4 regions of the Shewanella oncorhynchi genome follow, and region 4 is predicted to be linked to each of the others. Evidence: predicted binding sites of a transcription regulator. Region 4 holds the regulator's gene; each other region holds the start of a gene.
What was found. Region 4 encodes sigma-54, which starts transcription at its own class of promoters, with help from an activator protein. Its sites were predicted from a motif close to GTTGGCACGNNNNTNGNNT; they were not measured.
Positions count from the first base shown of each region.

Region 1 (2,184 bases), 2.4 Mb from region 4:
GCTCGAAGAGCAAGTGTTCCGCTCATCACTCGATGATATTTGGGCGGGCACAGTCGCCCACTTTAACGAGCGCGATCCTAAGCAAATCGAGCGCGCGCTGGATAACCCCAAACGTAAGATGGCACTGATTTTCCGCTGGTATTTGGGTCTATCTAGCCGCTGGTCGAACACAGGTGAAGTCGGCCGCGAAATGGATTACCAAATCTGGGCAGGCCCTGCCCTTGGCGCATTTAATGCGTGGGCGAAAGGCAGTTATTTAGATGACTATAAGGCCCGTAATGCGGTGGATTTAGCCAAACATTTAATGGTGGGCGCAGCATATCAATCCCGCATTAACCTGCTATTATCCCAAGGCGCGAGCATTCCAGTTAGCCTGCAGCGCTGGAAACCATTAAATCGTTTTTAAACGTATTTAGCTCCTATCGTCTTGTATTATAAGATCATAATATCTTCAAGCCGACACAAACTCACAGTGTCGGCCTTTATTTGTCTTTACTTATGAACGACATCAGCTCACAGTCTTTGATGCAACGTATTAGGCTGAAACTCTTACCGAAGCTTAGGTAAAAATTGCCTACCCCTCTTTTAATTCACTCACACCATTTTAAATAAAATGATTTAAATTATATTTAAAATCAATTAACTACTTAAAATTTTTAAAGTTGGCATTAAGATCGCAATCAAGTAAGAGCCATTAGCCGTTACCTTACAAGTGACACAAACGGTCATGAGAAGGATTAATACAAGGGCAGGAGGTTATTATGCTAGGTTGGACATTAGTATTTCTAGTTGTTGCCGTGATTGCCGGGTTGTTAGGATTTGCTGGGATTGCTGGCGCAGCAGCGGGAATAGCGAAAATCATTTTCTTCATATTTATTGTGTTATTAGTGATTTCTCTGCTGATCAATGCCCTTAAGGGTAAATCACCGCGACTATAATTTTTTTTAGAAAAGGAGATAGATATGAAACCATTTACCCTGATGACAAGTGCAGCATTCGCATTATTACTCGCCCTAGGTTTAACGGCCTGTAGTGATAACAAAGCCGAAGACGCGGGCGAAAAAATCGATGAAGTAATGACTGATACAGGTAACGCCATCGAAGATGCCTGTGAAGAAGTCAAAGAAGGTGTTAAAGCTAAAGATACTAAGTGCTAAACAAACCTGACTTTAGGGTGGCAATAGACTCGTCTACTGCCACCCTTTTGGTTTAGACTCGCTCATTTCTGCATCTCTCATCTCGACATCTATCCATTCAAGTGCAACGATTTTAACCAAGAACAATGGCATTGGAGGACTTGCATGCTAACGAAGATCCACATCAAATATTTGTACACTGCAGGTGCAGTATTGTTAGCCTATTTTGCAGTAACAGACACTTCTCCCCTGCTCACTTTCATTTGTGCATGGACAAGTCTGTCACTGTTTTTAGTCGGTTCCGCCTATTGGTTTAATCTCGCCAGTATTTTTAGAAAACGCCAAGATGGCACTATTCCTTGGTATATTCGTTGGGGTTTTATTCCCTTTTTATTAGGCTGTCGACTCTATAACCACTGGGCCAGAAAATACGATTCAGTACCGCCCATGCAAAGGATTGATGAACATCTGTATCTCGGCTGTAGACTCTTTTCCGCAGATCTGGAAAAGATTAAAGCCAATAAGATCACTGCCATTCTGGATGTCACCGCTGAATTTGATGGCTTAGATTGGTCGCAATTTGAAGATCATATCGAGTATTTAAATATTCCCATCCTCGACCATAGCGTACCGACCAGTGCCCAACTCAATCAAGCCGTTAACTGGCTGCACCGCCAAGTACGCGCCAATAAACAGGTACTCATCCACTGTGCTATGGGTCGTGGCCGCTCAGTGCTGGTACTCGCCGCTTATTTGGTTTGTAAAGATAAACAACAGCACTTCGCCGAAGTACTGCAACAGATAAAGCAAATCCGCAAAACCGCTGGCTTAAACAAATGGCAATTACGCGCGCTCGATCGCATGCTTAGTCAAGGGAAAATTAACATCCACAAAGTGGCGTGGATTATCGCCAACCCAGTTTCTGGTGGCGGGAAATGGCAAGAATACAGCGAGCAAATCCAAGATGAACTTAAAGCCTATTTTGACCTGACTTTAAAACTCACAACAGCAGACGAAACCGCAAATGTCTTCGCCGAGCAAGCCCGTA
Region 1 is NZ_CP132914.1:3,403,540-3,405,723, forward strand. It holds gene pfaD (eicosapentaenoate synthase subunit PfaD) at 1-406, shown strand, start outside; gene RA178_RS15300 (DUF1328 family protein) at 762-938, shown strand; gene RA178_RS15305 (hypothetical protein) at 963-1,157, shown strand; gene RA178_RS15310 (diacylglycerol kinase family protein) at 1,302-2,184, shown strand, end outside.
Region 1: RA178_RS15300 (DUF1328 family protein) is a predicted target of sigma-54. The motif match lies at 662-680, and genes of this name have one in related genera.

Region 2 (2,184 bases), 1.6 Mb from region 4:
TTTACCCTTACGCGCACCGAGCAATATTACGCCAGCAATCGCCGCGGTCGCCCCCGTCATATGCACAATACCGCTACCAGCAAAGTCTACAAAGCCCAGTTTAGCGATAAAACCTTGGCCCCAAGTCCAATAACCTTCTACTGGATAGATAACCGCTGTCATCACCACAGAGAAGAACAAGAAAGCCCACAACTTCATCCGTTCCGCCACAGCACCAGAGACAATTGACATCGCCGTTGCCACAAATACAACTTGGAAGAAGAAGTCAGATTCTAATGCATGGCTCGCATCTGCTGATTGCGAACCAATTAAGGTGCCAATTGACGGTAACCAGCCACCTTCAGTGTTATCCACATACATGATGTTGTAGCCAACCAACAGATACATCACACAGGCAATCGCGTACAGCACAACGTTCTTAGTTAAAATTTCAGTGGTATTTTTAGAGCGAACTAAACCCGCTTCTAACATAGCGAATCCCGCCGCCATCCACATGACTAAAGCGCCAGAAATCAAAAAGTAAAAGGTATCGAGTGCAAAGCGTAGTTCAGTGACTGTGCCGCCTAATTTCGTTAATTCTTCCATTGTCAGCCCCTTATAGCGCTTCAGTATCAAGTTCACCCGTACGGATACGGATAGCATGTTCTAAATCAACGACGAAGATCTTACCGTCACCAATTTTCCCCGTATGGGCCGCAGTGGTAATGGCCTCAATCAACATGTCGAGATTTTCAGCCTTAGTGGCAATTTCTAGTTTTACTTTTGGCAAAAAATCCACCTGATACTCGGCGCCGCGATACAACTCTGTATGCCCTTTCTGACGGCCAAAACCTTTCACTTCGGTCACCGTCATGCCCTCAATACCAATTCCGGCGATAGCTTCACGGACATCATCCAACTTAAACGGCTTGATGATAGCGCTGACTAGTTTCATCCTGACCTCCAAAAAAACGCGATTGTTATTAACTTGTATCAAAGGTAATTCAATCATTAGGCCAACAATTTAATCTATTGATTATTATTGGTTTAAATTGTTTAACACTATTTTTTAAGGTTAAAAACGCACCATAATCGAGCACTAACTGGTGCGATGCACTCTTTTAGTGAGCAGTTTAAGTGCGGCAGCTATTCGACCTTAGGCCTATTGGTAACAAGGTTAAATTAGGGTCTACTGGGGGAAGCGTAAATCGAGATGAAATCTGAGCATCACAACACAAGCTCTTAGACAAAAGCGAAGATCATCACTAAGACAATCATCAAGCGCAGAAGGAAGGCCCGATGTTAAAACCAGAAGAATGTGTTCTCGTTATCGTCGATGTGCAAGGAAAACTTGCACAAATCATGGATAACAGTGACAAGCTGCATCAACAACTACAGACCTTAATCCAAGGCGCACAATTATTTGAAATTCCCATACTGTGGTTAGAACAGCTACCCGATAAACTCGGAGCAACTAGCCCTGAGCTGCAAACCTTACTTGCGAAAACCAGCTCACCCATTGCCAAGCAGCATTTTAGCGGCTGGCACTGTGACGCGTTTGCAAAGGCATTAACTAAGACGAATCGCAAACACGTCATACTCGCGGGTATTGAAACCCATGTGTGTGTTTACCAAACCTGTTGTGACCTTATCGAGCAGCAATATTCGGTGCATTTAGTCGCCGATTGCGTATCGTCACGCAGTGCTGAGAATAAACAACTCGGGATCCAAATGATGACGGCCAGGGGCGCCCTATTAACTAACGTAGAATCGTTATTATTTGAATTACAACATCAAGCCCAAGGCGAGCGGTTTAGGGCGTTATTAAAACTGATCAAATAGCGATTTAGCCCGTGGTATTTCTTCAGCCAGCATGACCAACGCCTGACATTACTCGATATTTTTTCCATAAAAAAGCCCCCGCTGAGTCAGCGAGGGCTTTTGTTTGCATGAGGGGTTAGCTCATATCGAAAACTCAACCGCGATTGATTAAAACCTACTTATAAGTGGCTTCGCGTTTTTTCGCTTCTTCATCCCACTTAGGTAATATGTCTTTCTTAAATGCTTCTTTCTCAGCATTCATCTTTTTCATGTCCATACCTAAGGCCGCTTGTGCTTTAGCTTTAGTAGAGATATCAGGAATCGCAACAGGATCTGTGATGCCTTTTTTACCGAGTAATTGCGCTAACTTCACACGAGCATCAG
Region 2 is NZ_CP132914.1:4,208,987-4,211,170, forward strand. It holds gene RA178_RS18710 (ammonium transporter AmtB) at 1-585, opposite strand, end outside; gene RA178_RS18715 (P-II family nitrogen regulator) at 596-934, opposite strand; gene RA178_RS18720 (hydrolase) at 1,279-1,821, shown strand; gene nrfA (ammonia-forming nitrite reductase cytochrome c552 subunit) at 1,976-2,184, opposite strand, start outside.
Region 2: RA178_RS18715 (P-II family nitrogen regulator) is a predicted target of sigma-54. The motif match lies at 982-1,000, and genes of this name have one in related genera.

Region 3 (2,184 bases), 850 kb from region 4:
TTTGCGGCCTAGATTTAATATAATCCTGTCTGCTTGTCGGCTAACGACTTGGCCAAGTAATGGCCTGCAATTAAGTGTGCTGTCTAAATCTCGGGTAGCTTGCAATATTAATTGAGTAATACTTTTTCCATAGGAGGAACGCCAGAATCTATTACTGTTGGGAGCAATGATAGCCTGTTCTTCAAATTCCCATGGGGCCGATGTGCTGTAGCTTTTGCTCCAGACCTCTTCGCCACTGATCCCATGATAGAGGCTGAGTTTGAATTGAAATTGCCTTAGCGGAGCTTCATCCCAAAATCCTAAGAAGGTGGGTTGTACAGGCTCTATCGATATATCAATGATCTGCGGTTGAAGAATATATTGGCTGTCGGTAATTTCACTGAGCCAGCTTGGGAGTCGATAACCGCGAATATCCACTAGGTCTTGTTCAATATCGAGTCGCTCGTTAGCATGGATGTGACTAAAGCCAGTTGAAGAGTAATCTTCTATAGTGTTCCCTAACGCCTCTGAAATGACCTCTTCAAAGCCTGAAAGTTGTCCATATCTAAGCTGAGAACGATCTTTTATTTGTGTTTGAGGTATTAAAATAGCGGCCTTTAATTGGCCATTAGGACACTGTTGTGTTGGATCATCATTTAGATCGAGGCGTAGGGATACATATATTTTATTTCCCTGAATTTGCTCGCTTACGAGTTGGATGTTTATGGCTTGGGCGTTGCGATTTATCGCAAAGTTATTTTGTGTGAGGTTACCATTAGAGGTTTGTTGCTCGCTGGATATTTGAATACCTGTGCTTAAAGTCGCATAGCTAACAGCTTGATTAATTGCTTCTTCCCTTGCTTGAGCTGTATTACCATTGATAATAGTTGCTTCTCCGCTGGCTTCTATCCATTCGGCTCTGGTGGGCAAAGAAAGTAGTAAAAGGCTCAAAATGATGAGCGAAGCTGAACCTGGTATGTGCATCAATTCAATCCTTATCGCTAAGCTAATGGCGATATTACCAATCGAGCCAGTTTTCTGACTCTTAATCTAATATGTCAATAAAGCAAATTTCGTGCCTGAGTATGAGAACTTTTGATAAAGTTTCCATTGTTACAGTCGATATACTGCGTAATAGAAGAATATTGTCGGACTGAGGTTAATATTGGTCCAAAGATTGCTGGTTTTTGTTACTCATTAAAAATTTGAAGCTTAGAAAGTGAGTCACTTGACTGCCAATGCACCCATAGATGAGGTAAATCCAATGCTAAAGCGTGTGATTATTCCCTTAACATTGATAATGTTAGGTGGATGTGTAGCTAAACCGGTTACACCGCCCAAACCGAGTTTAGTGGATGGCAATGGGTTGCCGCCAACGGCAGTGATTAACCATTTAGCACAGCGAATAGTGACTGAGCTCGTTAAGCAAAATGATGCTCTGCGTTCTGATCAACCTATCGTAGTTGCAACACCTGTATTAGTGGGTGATTTGAATGGCACTAATGCGTTAGCGCAACAGTTACAGCAAGGATTAATGACATCGCTCCATAGCTTTCAGTTTAATGTGGTGGATTTAAACTTAGCTGATGGCTTGAGAGTCACATCTGACGGGGATTTTATTTTGACGCGAGATTGGCAAAAATTGTCGAAAGATCTTCCTGTTGAGCATCTTGTCGTTTCGACTATGAGCGTAGTAACCAATGGTATGGCGATCAATACTCGGATTGTGAACATTAGTAACAATCGCGTGGTATCGGCATCTCAAACTTTTGTGACTCAAAAAGAGTTGGCAAACTACATGCAGCCTTCGGAGCAAATTGTGTCACAAAATGGCATCTTATATCGTCAGGCGAGTCCAGGTATGAATGAAGTGCGTGTTTTAGGAGATGGAAAATGAAACGCTACCTTTTAGTTATTGTGGCGCTAATGCTAACTGGCTGCGCTGCTAAAGATAGATATGTGCAATGGGAAGATGTGCCGCCGCCGAGTTTTCCTAAGTTAACGGCTATAGGATATGCGCCGTTAGCGACTCAACCGGCTAAAGAGCAATCACAAAGAGTGTTGATGGCTATGCAGGCATCAAAAATTGTGGCTTATCGTGAATTAGCGGAACAAGTTTATGGGCAGAAAATAACGGCAAACAGCAGTGTCAGTGATTGGATGTTGACGGACGATAATGTCAAAGCGTCAGTTTCTGGTGTGATC
Region 3 is NZ_CP132914.1:1,584,801-1,586,984, forward strand. It holds gene RA178_RS07185 (flagellar assembly protein FlgT) at 1-963, opposite strand, end outside; gene RA178_RS07190 (FlgO family outer membrane protein) at 1,244-1,876, shown strand; gene RA178_RS07195 (LPP20 family lipoprotein) at 1,873-2,184, shown strand, end outside.
Region 3: RA178_RS07185 (flagellar assembly protein FlgT) is a predicted target of sigma-54. The motif match lies at 1,044-1,062, and genes of this name have one in related genera.

Region 4 (2,184 bases):
GTAAGCTAACTGTTCATGACAACATCATGGCCGTACTGCAAACTCGTAAAGAACTTAAAAATGAAGAACGAGAAGAAGAACTAGAACATCTGCTCGAAGAGTTTCATATCACCCACATCCGTGACAGCCAAGGCATGTCATTGTCGGGTGGCGAACGTCGTCGCGTCGAAATTGCGCGGGCTTTAGCCGCTAATCCTAAGTTCATTTTGCTCGATGAACCGTTTGCTGGCGTCGATCCTATTTCGGTTATCGACATCAAGAAGATTATCGAACAACTCAAAAGTCGCGGCCTTGGCGTACTGATCACAGACCATAATGTCCGCGAGACATTAGATGTATGTGAACATGCTTATATTGTGAGTCACGGAAACCTGATTGCCGAAGGAACTCCAGCAGAGATCTTAGACAATCAGCAAGTTAGGGCTGTGTACTTAGGTGAACAATTCAGGCTATAGTTAATCGAGCGAAGCCAATGGAGGCAATTTATACCGCCATTGGGCTTCACTCAAAATGATAATAAGCGACCTCATCCAACAATAATAACGTAGGGATCAGCGGTAACATGAAAGCGTCACTCCAGCTCAAACTGGGTCAACAGTTAACCATGACGCCACAATTACAACAGGCTATACGTCTGTTGCAACTGTCGTCATTAGAACTGCAGCAAGAGATCCAGCAAGCATTAGATTCTAATCCCCTTCTCGAGCTGGAAGAGGATCAATTCGACGCCACTAAAACCCCTGTAAACCAAACGCTATCCGATACGGATTTCAGTGAATCTAGCACTCTGCCACCAGAAAAAGACAGCTCCACCATAGACACGGCAGAGTCGCTAACCAAAGAATCCATGCCCGATGAGCTCCCCATGGACACCACATGGGATGAAGTGTTTACCGCCTCCCCAAACTCAGGCCCCGGCGGCAGTCGTGAAGACGATATGCCCTTCCAAGGTGAGACCAGTGAAGGTTTGTACGAACACTTAGAATGGCAAAAAAACCTCACGCCGTTTTCTGAAACCGATTTAGCCATTGCCACCGCCATTATTGATGCCATCGACGATCAGGGCTATCTCACCCAAAGCACTGAAGAAATTCTCGAAGCCATGGGCAATCCTGAAGTTGAGCTTGACGAAGTCGAAGCCGTACTCAAGCGCATTCAGCATTTTGATCCCATAGGCGTTGCTGCACGCGATTTAAGTGAATGCCTGCTGATCCAACTGTCGCATTTCGCCGCTGATACTCCCAACCTAGAAAACGCCCGCATGCTGATCAAAGATCATTTAGATCTGATCGCCGCCCGTGATTTTAGGTTATTGATGCGTAAGACTAAATTAAAAGAAGATGAATTAAGGGATGGTATAGCACTCATCCAAACCCTCAATCCTCGCCCAGGTTTGTTGATCACGCCCAATAATGACGAATACGTTATCCCAGATGTGTCTGTGTCGAAGAAAAATGGCCGCTGGGTCGTTGAGCTTAATCCTGACTGCATGCCCAAAATCAATGTAAATCAACATTATGCTTCTATGGCACGCAGCACAAAAAACCAAGCCGATAGCCAATTTATTCGCGGCCATCTGCAAGAGGCTAAATGGTTTATTAAGAGTCTAGAAAGCCGTAACGACACTTTGCTTAAAGTTGCTAATTGCATAGTGCAATATCAGCAAGGTTTCTTTGAGTACGGTGAAGAAGCCATGAAGCCTATGGTGCTTAACGATATTGCCGAAGCGGTAGAAATGCATGAGTCCACCATCTCACGGGTCACAACTCAAAAATACATGCATACCCCTAAGGGACTTTTTGAACTAAAATACTTCTTCTCTAGCCACGTCGGTACTGACGATGGTGGTGAGTGCTCATCCACAGCAATCAGAGCCTTTATAAAGAAACTGGTGGCAGCGGAAAACCAGAAAAAACCATTAAGCGATAGCAAGATGGCACAACTTCTGGCAGAACAAGGGATCAACGTAGCCCGCAGAACCATTGCGAAGTACCGAGAGGCTATGCTTATTCCACCTTCTAATCAGCGTAAAAGTTTATAACCTACAGTGGATATCGGAGGACGTTTCTATGCAAATAAACCTAAGTGGACACCATGTCGAAATTACCGAATCGTTACGTGCATATGTAGAAGAAAAGTTTTCAAAACTTGAACGCCATTTCGAACAGATCAATAATGTGCACG
Region 4 is NZ_CP132914.1:737,659-739,842, reverse strand. It holds gene lptB (LPS export ABC transporter ATP-binding protein) at 1-455, shown strand, start outside; gene RA178_RS03360 (RNA polymerase factor sigma-54) at 563-2,041, shown strand; gene hpf (ribosome hibernation promoting factor) at 2,070-2,184, shown strand, end outside.